DNA from 4 places in the Paenibacillus sp. S-12 genome. Region 4 is predicted to be linked to each of the others. Evidence: riboswitches for the same ligand, from Rfam matches in the RefSeq annotation. Region 4 holds a riboswitch; each other region holds the start of a gene.
What was found. A riboswitch is a leader RNA that binds a small molecule or an ion and turns the genes downstream of it on or off. The one in region 4 is predicted to bind cyclic di-AMP.

Region 1: linked by a shared signal. The riboswitch ahead of NO352_RS21975 (resuscitation-promoting factor) and the one ahead of NO352_RS08155 (CAP domain-containing protein) in region 4 are both predicted to bind cyclic di-AMP.
Region 2: linked by a shared signal. The riboswitch ahead of NO352_RS11620 (3D domain-containing protein) and the one ahead of NO352_RS08155 (CAP domain-containing protein) in region 4 are both predicted to bind cyclic di-AMP.
Region 3: linked by a shared signal. The riboswitch ahead of NO352_RS02110 (TrkH family potassium uptake protein) and the one ahead of NO352_RS08155 (CAP domain-containing protein) in region 4 are both predicted to bind cyclic di-AMP.

Annotation. Positions count from the first base shown of each region.
Region 1 is NZ_JASIUF010000023.1:10,320-13,488, forward strand. Features, by position in the region: gene NO352_RS21965 (HD domain-containing protein) at 1-351, shown strand, start outside; gene NO352_RS21970 (TatD family hydrolase) at 380-1,147, shown strand; cyclic di-AMP (ydaO/yuaA leader) riboswitch at 1,341-1,537, shown strand; gene NO352_RS21975 (resuscitation-promoting factor) at 1,857-2,984, shown strand; gene rnmV (ribonuclease M5) at 3,151-3,169, shown strand, end outside.
Region 2 is NZ_JASIUF010000012.1:56,930-60,098, forward strand. Features, by position in the region: gene NO352_RS11615 (polysaccharide deacetylase family protein) at 1-478, shown strand, start outside; gene NO352_RS11620 (3D domain-containing protein) at 559-1,272, opposite strand; cyclic di-AMP (ydaO/yuaA leader) riboswitch at 1,275-1,443, opposite strand; gene NO352_RS11625 (amino acid ABC transporter ATP-binding protein) at 1,689-2,411, opposite strand; gene NO352_RS11630 (amino acid ABC transporter permease) at 2,404-3,060, opposite strand.
Region 3 is NZ_JASIUF010000003.1:151,520-154,688, forward strand. Features, by position in the region: gene NO352_RS02105 (CPBP family intramembrane glutamic endopeptidase) at 1-1,601, opposite strand, end outside; cyclic di-AMP (ydaO/yuaA leader) riboswitch at 1,851-2,009, shown strand; gene NO352_RS02110 (TrkH family potassium uptake protein) at 2,068-3,169, shown strand, end outside.
Region 4 is NZ_JASIUF010000008.1:125,831-128,999, forward strand. Features, by position in the region: gene dhaK (dihydroxyacetone kinase subunit DhaK) at 1-1,570, shown strand, start outside; cyclic di-AMP (ydaO/yuaA leader) riboswitch at 1,732-1,860, shown strand; gene NO352_RS08155 (CAP domain-containing protein) at 1,867-2,637, shown strand; gene NO352_RS08160 (nucleoside recognition domain-containing protein) at 2,810-3,169, opposite strand, start outside.

The DNA of each region.
Region 1 (3,169 bases), on a different contig from region 4:
AAATATATTGAAGTCGAGCAGATGAATGAGGAATTGCAGGAACGATTGCGGATGGAGTGGTCACAAGTTGGGCTTGATCCCAATTATGATTTGATGTTCGATTCCCCTTTTGATAGACCTTATGATGTATATCGAAAAGGGGATGCACGATCGCAGCAGCATATTATGCTGTGGGGACGGGATCAGCAAATCGTGGAGCTGTCCAAAAAATCAGATATCGTTCGCACCATTAGTGGGATTCGCAACGGGAAGCAATATATTTATTTTCCGATGGACAGGCTATTGACCGTTTCACATCAGCTTACGGCAGACACACGGCGGATGTTCATTCGCCGCAATCACCTGACATAATTGGATGATAGAAAAGGAGCGCTTGGACGTGTTATTTGATACGCATACGCATTTAGACAGCAGCAATTTTGATGAGGATCGCGATCAGGTCATCGCCAGAGCCGTCGAACAAGGGGTAACCCGTATGGTGAACATTGGATTCAATCGGGAAACAATTCCGACGACGATGGCCTTGGCGGAAAAATATGACTTCATTTATGCAGCTGTAGGCTGGCATCCTGTAGATGCAATTACGATGAAACCAGAGGATATGGACTGGATTGCAAAGCTTACCGAACATGAGAAGGTTGTGGCGATTGGCGAAATTGGACTGGACTATCATTGGGATACATCTCCGAAGGATGTTCAGCATCGTGTATTTCGTGAACAAATTGGCTTGGCCCGTGAGTTGAAGATGCCGATCATTATTCATAATCGCGAGGCACATGAAGATGTAATCCGCATTTTGCGCGAAGAGAAGGCACATGAAGTTGGAGGTATTATGCATTCCTTCTCAGGCAGTTGGGAAACAGCGAAGATGTGTCTGGATATGGGCTTCTACATCTCATTTGGAGGACCTGTCACGTTTAAAAATGCGAGACAGCCGAAGGAAGTGCTCGTTCAGGTTCCAAACGACCGATTGCTCGTGGAGACAGACTCCCCTTATTTGACGCCGCATCCGTTCCGAGGCAAGCGCAATGAGTCCGCTTATGTACGTCTTGTGGCAGAAGTCGCAGCCGAGCTGAAAGGAATGGAATTTGAAGAATTTTGCAGAATGACGACCAAAAATGCTATGACATGTTTTGACATCAGGTGAAAACGTGATAAAAACAAGTGAAATAAAGATATCGGCCACAAAATAAGTGGATTTTGTTATGAAAAACGGATTTAGTTACATTTTTTTAACCATTTTTCGCGAAAAACGAAATTGCTACTGTCTTTACAAGAAGATTGCAAACACGATATGATTTCTCACAGATGTTATTACACAATTCAATATTGTTCCAACTAATTCAGTATCGCTTAATCTCCAGGTTGTGGAGAACGGGGGAACCAGAGTGGGATTGACATGAGTACATGTTCAATCACATGGATCAATTCCTTGGGGTGAATTAGGGACAACCGAGCCATGAGCCGGTTGGTTCCGATAGGGCGACTCTCAAGCCCGAACCCGACAGCTAACCTCGTCAGCGTACAGAGAGGGTTCCTCGCGTCCTACACTGTTGACGTTTGGGTTTCTATTATGGAAGCCGCGAAAGAGTCTCCTCTTACGAAGGGCTTCTTTTGTTTTACTCTCAAATATTCTTTTTTTGAATAATGAGAATAAAGACGTCATAGGGTGTAAGAAATAGGAGGTGGGAGCAGCCAATACTGGATCGTTGGCACGGAGAATTCGGAAATGTGGAGAACGAATACACGCTCGTTCCAGACAAAACCAATTCTCTCGTAAACATTCTTGAAATAGTCGCGTCAGATGAAATCATACGCAACACTCGACGGCGGGACTATGTAAGGAGGACCGAGAAATGGGACAGATCGTGAACAACGAAACCCATGAACCCCGATCATCCAGCATGTCACTCGCATTGCGATGGAAGCGTGAAAATGTACGTGTTATCACCGTTATTGCAGCTGTAGCAATCGTGATCACATTAATAGCAGTCTTAACTTGGTATAATGCAACAAAGAAGACAGTGGCTGTGCTCGTTGATGGACAAGAGCGTTCAGTCGAAACTCGCCTTGATACGCTTCGCAATGTTTTGGATGAGCATGCGATAGCACTTGGGGCATACGATGCTGTATCAAAGCCGCTCGATGAAGAGATTGCAGATGGGGATCGAGTTATTATTGAACGCGCTTTGCCTATCCAAATTACTGCGGATGGGAAGAAGGAAACGCAGTATACAACGGAGAAATCAGTGCATAATGCATTAGCTGCGCTGGAAATCCCGCTGAATCCAGATGATAAGGTATTCCCTGCTAAGCGTGCATCGATTGCAAAGGACATGAACATCCGAATTGTTCGGGTCAGCAAAAAGATGGAAGAACGCAAGGTTAAAGTTCCTTATCAAGTTGTGAAGCAGGCTGATGCCACCCTTCTTAAGGGTAAGACTAAAATGGTTCAAGGCGGAAAAGAAGGTTTAGTCGTTCAGAAGGTTCAAAATACCTATGAAGACGGTAAGCTTGTATATTCCCAACTGGTGGATAAATCCGTTCATACGAAACAAGTCAATCAAGTTATTGCCTATGGAACGAAGAAGAAGCCGGAGGTTGCTGTTCTCTCAGTGAACACGGACGATGATTCTGATGACAATGGTTCCAGCGGAGACAAAGATTTTAGATATAAAAAAGTGTTGAAGAATGTTCAACTGACAGCTTACACCGAAGCGGAAGGTTCCTCTGGTGCGAAGACGGCATCAGGTGCGATGGTATCGGAAGGCCGTACGATCGCTGTTGATCCGAAAGTTATACCACTTGGCTGGTGGGTATACATCGAAGGGATTGGATTCCGACGTGCCGAAGATACAGGCGGCGCAGTCAAAGGGAAAATTATCGATGTATACTTCGACAGTAAAAAGACTGTTAGCAAGTTCGGACGCAAGAAGGGGTATACCGTATATGTGGTTGGCCCAGTCAAGCCGGAAGTGAACTAGCACACAGGTATGCAGCCATGTGTAATTAGGATATAGTAATGAATAACGATTTATGTCATGCTAAGAAGAGGGGACACCCTCTTCTTTTGTTGTTTATTTGCGAATCGGGAGCAAGTAAGAAATAGTGGTTGTACGAAGTGGTCTTGTGGTGAGAGGAGTACGAGAATTGATACGTGAAGTGATAG
Region 2 (3,169 bases), on a different contig from region 4:
ATATCCGAAGTTGGTCGAACGTATGGTTCGCGAAGGCCATATCATCGGCAATCATTCGTACAACCATCCGTTGTTGACGAGGCTCACGCTTCCTGCCTTTGAGCATCAGTTAAAGGATACGGAACGGATTATTGAGCAGTCTATCGGATATAAACCGCGTTATTTCCGTCCGCCATATGGCGAGATAAATGAGGAGCAACTGCGATGGGCAGGAGATAACGGGTACTTGGTCGTCAATTGGGACGTAGATTCAAATGACTGGAGAGGTTTGAGCGCATCACACATATTGCAGAATGTCATGCGTGAAGTTCGTCCAGGCTCCATTATTTTGCAGCATGCAAGCGGTAGCACACAGAATGGGTATTTGCATGGAACCGTAAAGGCACTCCCTTCTATAATTAAGCAGTTAAGGGAGCGCCAATATGAATTCGTTACCTTACCGGATTTGCTTCAGGATCAGAAGGAGAAGAAGGAGTAAATAAAACAAGCCCCGCCGAATGGCGAGGCTTGTTATTCAATTGCTGGTATTAAGTATGATCTACTTTATAATAGTAGATATTATTTCAACACGTACACTTTTACGTCTTGCACGCCGAATGTGTTGCCTGTCTGTTTACTTACCGGTACAAAAATGTCAACCTTTTTCCCCTTGATTGCACCGCCGGTATCTGTAGCTACCGCAACCATTCCGCCTGTTGGCAAGTGTTTGAAATCATATCCCGTAATATACAATTTCGTACCCAGTGGAATGACTTTTGGATCCACTGCAACTGTACCAAGTTTCAATGCGTTGCCCAAAGCATCTACCGCACCCCATTTTCCGTTTTCACTCGGATGGGCCGTATATGCTGTAGCACGCATATTTAATGTCTTTTTATATGTTGCTGTACGTCCTGAGGACATTTGAACCACATTTTTAGGAGCAGCCTGTTGAACTGCCTTTTCATTATTTGAAGCCGAAGCCGTCTTCACTGCCTGTCCGTTATTATTTGCTCCACCCAAAGCATTACCGACTGGCATACCTTCCAATACAGACTTTTGAACAACAGGTCCTGGAAGCTCGATGGAAAGACCACCATACAAATTTTTAGGATTGATTGTCGGATTTGCCGACAATACAGATTCAACACTCATGTTGTATTTCTTAGCAATTGAATAAAACGTTTCTCCCTCTATTACCGTATAGGGCTCCGCCTGTGCCGGCAAAATTTGAAGAATGGACGCAAGTCCAAGTAAAGCAGCTGTAATCGTTACTGTAATTCTTTTACGCATGTTTTCCTCCTGTGCATTAGCCTGCGGGGTTAGTTGTCGGATTCGGGTCAAGGAGTTCCCCTACGCTATTCCATTTGCGGAATAAGCGATTCACCCCAAGGTGTTCGGTAAAATATTGAACACCGGTCAATAGTCCCCCGTACGGGTGTGTCGTTTCGGCTCGGATTGCATCATATCACAATTTTGTAACCTGTGCGCAGGAATATGATGGTAAGTTTCTGGAACCCGCGCCCCCCAATGGTTTGAAGCTTCGAAATTTTTTTATTTCATAACAAATTTGTAATCCCAGATGACATTTTTGTAATCTTTATAGACCTATCATAACACATATTTCTGATTTGTAAACGAAAACGCTTTCAAATGGACTTAACAAAAATAGGCACCCCTGATTTGGATGCCTTTGTGATGTAAGCTATTTATAAAACTCTACTTAAGAAATCTTTCGTTCTTGCATGTGCCGGCTGGTTGAAAAGCTGCTGTGGAGAGCCTTCCTCCACAATATTGCCGCCATCCATGAACAGAATCCGATCTCCCACCTCTCTTGCAAAGTTCATTTCATGAGTTACAATGACCATTGTCATTCCTTCTGCAGCTAATGATTTCATAACCTCAAGAACTTCACCAACCATCTCTGGATCTAACGCAGACGTTGGCTCATCGAACAACATTACATGAGGCTGCATAGCAAGCGCACGAGCAATGGCTATACGCTGCTTCTGTCCTCCGGACAGTTGTCTTGGATAAGCATTTGCCTTATCTGCCAGTCCAACCTTGCCAAGCAGTTCAATTGCCAGTTTTTTAGCATCGGCTTCAGGCACACTTTTGACCTTGATCGGTGCAAGTGCAATATTTTGGAGCACAGTCATATGAGGAAATAAGTTGAATGATTGAAAAACCATTCCCATTTTCTCACGTGTCTTATTTATATTATGTGACTTGTCCGTGATGCATTGACCTTCAAATAATATGTCACCTTTGGTTGGTGTTTCCAGCAAATTAATGCAACGAAGGAGCGTACTCTTTCCAGATCCACTTGGACCAATAACTACTACCACTTCACCGCGATCGATTGACAAGTTGACACCCTTTAAAATATCTAATTTACCATACGATTTGTGCAAATTCCGAATCTCAATCATGCTCGCTCAACTTCCTTTCCAAACGTGCTACCACTTTCGATAATGTAAAGGTTAAAATCAGGTAGATACATGCCGCTCCCAGCAGCGGCCCCATAGCCGAATAGATTTTGGCACGGATGATGTTTGTCTCAAACATCAAGTCCGCAATCCCGATCGTACTTACAATCGAAGTTTCCTTAATGATCGTAATAAATTCGTTCCCAATCGCCGGTATAACGTTGCGAAATGCTTGTGGAAGGACGATCAGCCGCATTCCCATCGACTTGGACATGCCGAGTGAACGAGCTGCTTCCAACTGTCCATGGTCAATAGATTGAATGCCTGCTCGGAAGATTTCAGCCAGATACGCTCCACTATTCAAGGAGAGGGCAATTGCCCCAGATGTCAAAGCCGTAAACTCTACACCATATTCCGCGAGACCATAATGAATGATGAATAATTGTACAAGCAGTGGTGTTCCACGGAATACTTCAATATAAGTCACTGCAAACCATTTCAGCGGCTTAATTTTCGACATTCGCATTAGTACAATGGTGACACCCAATAACAGCCCGAATAAGACAGATATCGCGGACAACAGCACCGTAATGCCAGCACCAGATACAAACCCTAATTTATATTTCCATAACATGTCGATCCAATCGAACATGACAACCTACCCCTTCCCTACGCATAACGGCTCATAATCTGTATTTCTTCTATAATAAAGAGAAAACGCCCCTCACTGGTTGGATTCCCAAGAGGAGCGAACACGTCAC
Region 3 (3,169 bases), on a different contig from region 4:
ATGATAAAGCCCTTCATGGTTCCATCAAGCAGGAATGACAAGGACATTAAGCAATTGTCTAGCATTAGATGTGCGAACATGGCGGTCCACCAACCATGCTTCAGCATAATGAAGAGGAACAACATTCCGATGAACAACAGCTCTACTGGTCTTGAATAATAAGGATAGATCGGATAGGTGACATGGCCGAACGCCCATATGAGTGTCGGTAGAATGCCAGCAAGCCATGGATTGCGGAGCCAACGATTCAGCAGGCCTACCCCGAATAAGCGATACACGCCCTCCTCAGAAATAGCTGCAACCCATGCGAGAAGAGGGAACAACGGTGCAATGCGCAGGTTAATCGGCGATTGGGAGGCATCTGTAGATGACCACGCATGAAATCCGGATTCTAAAATAAAGAAAATAACAGTTTGCAGACCGAGCAATACACCTGAATACGCGATTCCGATCCATAATGCCTGAACCAGCTTGCTGCCGAATGAAGTATTGCTCCATGTAGGCAGTACATCCCTGTAGGCAGACAATGCCCATGCTCGCTTGCCCGCATGGATAGAGAAATAGAGAATAACGCCCTGAATAACCGTAACCGCGCCTTGAATGGCGAAGGACAGCCCCATATTCACACTATCCAAAGTGATTTGGAGTTCAAGCGCAAAGAGTCCCGGCAGTGCGTTCCATACATGCAGCAGTGAAATTCCGCATGAGACAGCCGTTAGTACGAACAGTGTCTTCGATCCGAACTTTAGGTCGCGGCGGTAGACGATGCAGGCGATAAGGGAACATGCGCTTAACAGAATTGTCATCCACCTATATCCAATGTTGTAAATGGAAGAAGCGGTTTTCGTTTGATGAAGCTCCTCTGCTTGGTAGCTGTGTGGAATAGACCAGAAGGGCTTCAGCATGACGATACGATCCTGCGAGAAGACAGCCTTCACGTTCAATGCAGCCTGCCCGACATGGGCTTCAGGAACGAAGTACGATACGGTGTCTAATTCTGTAGACGATTCATTATGCTTTAATTGGGAAGAATTCCATCCCATATGCTTCAAGAGTGCGTCTGCAAGTTTCTTGCGGCTCGCTGCATCCAATACAGGCTCCTCTTCTTCTGCTGACGTCTCACCCGCCTGATTTCCCATGACCCAGCCTAAGCTGGCAGCGCTCGATGGCTGATCTTTGAATTCAAATCCAATGATACGGCCACTCGTCATGTGCACGTCAATGCACATCACACCTGATCTGCCAGAATGCATCGTATTCAGCAATACTTGGTAGGTATCATATGGGCTGGATGGCTCCCATTTCTGGAAGGAAGAAGCCAGCTTTTCCTTGCTAATATAGCCGGACACGGTAGGCTGACTGCGATATACAACGGTAGGGGCGATATTAGGCTCAGTTGTCATCGAGATATGATGCCGGTTTAAATTCTGCACAAATGTGAGCGCTTTGCGGGCCGCCTCCTCTTTCGTTAAGATGGCTTGAGTGGTTGTCGAATCAGATATGGCCTCTGTTTGTTGAAAGGGAATGAATACCTGCACAATGAGGAATAATAGAAATCCAGCCACTGAAGCAAGGAGAAGCGGCTTCGATATATAGGACATGTCAGAACCTCCATCACATCACACGTTATCGCGTATGATTGCTTATTTGTTCATTTTATCCACTTCAACTTTGTAAAGTCCAGCAGAGAAAATGTAGAAACAATCAGCGATAATGAGTGTTTTGAATACAATCGAAGAAAATGGGGGATTGTAAGCGCTATTTATTCAAGTTTTTCGTCTTATTCTGGTTAATTTGTTCATTCTTTGACTTTGTATGCAGCAAGGGAAACGTATATAATCTCGTTATGAATTGCATACAAGCCGAGTTTCGTGAATGAACGAAAGCGGGGGACCCGATAGATGGGGTGAATTTCGCAAATGTGGATGAACAGAGTCCGCTAGCGAATAGGGCAGCCTGGACGTGCCCGAATCCGACAGCTAACCTCGTAGGCATGTACGTCAGGATACCAGCGATAGCATTGGGATTTCCAGTGCTTTTTTTCGTGGAAAAAAAGAGGTGACTCCCTTGAAGGGAACAAAAAAGGCCATTCGATTCAATTTGACACCGGCGCGAGTGCTGGTTGCTGGATTTGCAGCTATTGTATTATTGGGCGCATTTTTACTTATGCTTCCGATATCGAACGCCAAAGGGGTTCCTTTACCGTTTCTTGATGCACTGTTCACATCAACGTCAGCAACCTGTGTGACGGGGCTCGTAGTAGTTGATACGGGCACTCATTTTACGGTATTCGGGCAGGTAGTCATTATGCTGCTCATCCAAATCGGCGGTCTTGGGTTCATGACAATGGCAACGCTGTTTGCACTTGCCTTGAAGAAGAAGATATCGCTGAAGGAAAGGCTTATCTTGCAGGAAGCACTTAATCAAGGCAGTATGGAAGGCATCGTACGCCTTATCCGTAAAGTTATCTTGTTTGCGGTATGTATCGAGGGAGTTGCAGCTGTGCTGTTCTCGGTACGCTGGGCATTCGATCTTCCATTAGGCAAAGCAATTTATTTCGGTATATTCCATGCCGTTTCTTTATTTAATAATGCTGGCTTTGATTTGTTCGGTTCCGTGAGCGGGCCGTTTACAAGCTTGACCAGCTACGCAGGGGATCCCGTTATCAATATGGTAGCCATGCTGCTCATTATACTTGGCGGTATTGGCTTCATCGTATTGTCTGATTTAGTGGATTATAAGCGTTCCCGTAAGTTGTCTCTCCATTCTAAAATCGTGTTAACGATGACGGGGCTGCTCATTGTGCTCGGAACGATCGTTATATTTATTTTTGAATTTACGAATACGCGCACGCTGGGAAGCTTGACTGGCTGGGAGAAATTTTGGGCGTCGCTGTTCCAGTCGGTCAGTCCGCGTACAGCAGGGGCAAATACGATAGATATCGGAGCCATGCGGCAGGCCTCGCAATTTTTTATGATCATCCTTATGTTCATTGGGGCTTCACCGGGTTCCACCGGCGGTGGTATTAAGACCACGACGTTCGCTATTCTCGTAGGAGCTGTACTTGCCATGATTCGCGGCAAAGAAGATATCGTCATTTACCGGTATCGCTTGGCGAAGGATCGAATCTTTAAGGCAGTTACCTTAACCTTGCTGTCGTTGTTCCTTG
Region 4 (3,169 bases):
CCAAGGCATGCTTGATGTAGCGGTGTGCGGGGATGTATTTGCTTCTCCATCTCAAATCCAAGTCTACCAAGCGTTGAAGGCTTCCGCGAGCAAGAAGGGAACGCTGCTCATTATTAAGAACTACAGCGGCGACATCATGAACTTCAAAAATGCTGCCCACTTGGCGGGTGAAGACGGGATCAAGGTTGACTATGTTAAGGTGGACGACGATATTGCGGTTGAGGACAGTCTGTACACGGTCGGACGCAGGGGTGTAGCGGGTACGGTGCTCGTTCATAAAATTGCCGGCGCTGCCGCGGAAGAGGGCTTGGAGCTTGCAGAAGTGAAGGCAATTGCCCAGCATGCGATTGATCATACAAGAAGCATCGGTTTTGCGCTTACCTCCTGTACGGTTCCTGCAAAGGGCACGCCTACATTTGAACTGAATGACGATGAAATCGAGTATGGTGTTGGGATACACGGCGAGCCGGGAATTCGCAGAGAGAAAATCGCGTCTGCCGATGAATTGGCTCACAAAATGGTGGCGGATTTGTTCCGTGATATGAAAATTTCGGAGGGTTCCCAGCAGGAGCTTGCCGTGTTGATTAACGGATTTGGCGGATCACCGCTGCAAGAATTGTACTTGTTCGCAAATGCAGTGGTTCGTGAGATTCAACGCCAGAACGTAACTGTGATGAAGGTGTTGGTTGGCAATTACATGACAAGCATCGACATGGCTGGAGCATCTGTGTCTTTCATGCGCTTGGATGAGCAATTGAAGCATTATCTGGCAGCAAGTTGTGATACGCCAGCGCTGCAGCTTCATGGTGAATTGCACCCGATTACAGTCGAGAAACAGCAAGGGGATACAGCTGTGGATCGTGAAGTATCTTATCAGAGTGAAACGAATCCAGCGTATGCGAAAACGGAAAAGGACACTTTCTCACTTCACAACCTTATCTTCCTGACAGACAAAATGAGCGAAATCATCATTCAGAACGAAGTTCCGTTCTGCGAGTTGGATGCACATGCAGGCGATGGTGACTTCGGAATGAGTGTAGCGAAGGGTTTCAAGCAATTGAAGAGAGAATGGCATGAGATAATGAATCACCATTCGAACAATATTGGCGAATTCCTGCATGCATGCTCATTAGTCATCATGGAGCACTGCGGCGGCGCATCTGGTCCTATTTGGGGCTCGGCATTCCGCGCTGCAAGCAAATTTGCCGGAGACCGAACTGAACTGTCTATTCCTGAATTTGCACAAATGATGCAGGCGGTTGTGAAAGGCATTCAAGACACGGGGGAACGTTCCTTCGGAAGAGGTGCTGTAGTTGGCGATAAAACATTGGTAGACGCACTAGCGCCATTCGCTGATGCATGGGTGCAAAGTGCGGCTAATGGAGACGGACTAAAGCTCGCTGCGGCTAAGGCTGCGGAAGCTGCTGTTCAGGGTGCTAAGCATACCGAAACAATTGTTGCACGAATGGGAAGAGCAGGCACGGTTGGCGAGCGCAGTATCGGCTATCCAGATGCAGGAGCGTATGCGTTGGGTGTCATCTTCACAGAGCTAGCCCAAGTCATCGAATAAGAATCGTATGATATAGATTTATTTTGACATAGCTATAATTGGTGTAGTAAGCCGGAGCACAACTGTATTGTGCTTCGGTTTTTTATATGGAAAAATATATCTAAAATAGCATTATGTTTAAAATGATCTGATTCAGCATCCGTGATAGGATCGGAAACGTAATACAAAACAAGCCGAAGCTCAACAGAGCGCGGGGGAACCACACATTGGGGTGAAGTCGTATAACGACAGGGGAGTCCGCTTTGACCCGAACCCGACAGCTAACCTCGCAGGCTGCAAAGGGAGAGATGTACAGGATGAATAACACATTTAAGAAAGTCGTACTTACAGGTGCAATTGCATTGGCACCAATTATGGCAGCGAATTCAGCAATGGCTGCACCAATGAAGCCTATGCAAGTATCGAATCCGTTGAACCAAAATTGCTCGAACGTCATTAATACGAACGTCATTCATGTGAACAAGGTTTTCCAAAATAAACAGGAATTGAAGCAATATTTGACGAAATGGGTCGAAGAGTTTCAAAAACAAGTTCATAACACTAAACCTCCTGTTTATAAGCCAGCAAAGCCGGAAGGCAACAAGCCTGGGGTGGAAAAACCAGAGGTAGCAAAGCCAGAAGGAAATAAACCTTCGGCAGAAAAACCAGTAAATCCTGGCGAAAACAAACCTACAAAACCAGAAGAAAACAACAATGCGAACAGCGACTTTGCGAGCCAAGTTATTGACCTGGTGAACAAAGAACGCGCCAATGCAGGCTTGCAGCCGTTGAAATCCGATGCAGCATTGAATAAAGTAGCGATGATCAAAGCAAAAGATATGTACGATAATAACTACTTTAGCCATCAATCCCCAACACTTGGCTCTCCATTTGATTTGATGAGAGCACAAGGCATTAACTACAACACTGCTGGCGAGAACATTGCAAAAGGTCAACGTACGCCGCAAGAAGTTATGAATGCGTGGATGAACAGCGACGGCCATCGCAAGAACATTATGAGCTCCAGCTTCACATCCATCGGTGTTGCATACTACAATGGCGTTTGGGTGCAAGCATTCACAGGCTAATTATCGAATTTGGAATTATATATTAGTCATAGAACCTGCAGAGGAATCTGCAGGTTCTTTTATGTTCGAAGAATGTTTGCAGAGCTTCGTCTGAGGAAATCCAGAATTCATGCTTGCAGCAATAATAAAACCCCTGAACGGAGAAATCCATTCAGAGGTTCTATGTGAATGGTTATACCCACCCGAAAGCTCTGGCAAGCTGAGCTGTGGCAAAGGTAACTGCAATCGCGATACCAAGCGGAATGACGGCAGACAAAACCGTCCATTTTATACTTTTCGTTTCCTTATAAATATTGAATAATGTCGTACCGCAAGGATAGTGGAGCAAGGAGAACAACATCATATTCAAGGCTGTCAACCATGTCCAACCATGCTGTAGAAAAATATCCTTAATGTTCTCCATACCATCTGCATCTACCATAGCACCTGTGGACAAATAGCCCATAAGAAGGATTGGCAGGACAACTTCGTTCGCAGGCAGTCCGAGCAGGAATGCCATAATAATGAAACCATCAAGACCAATCGCATGAGC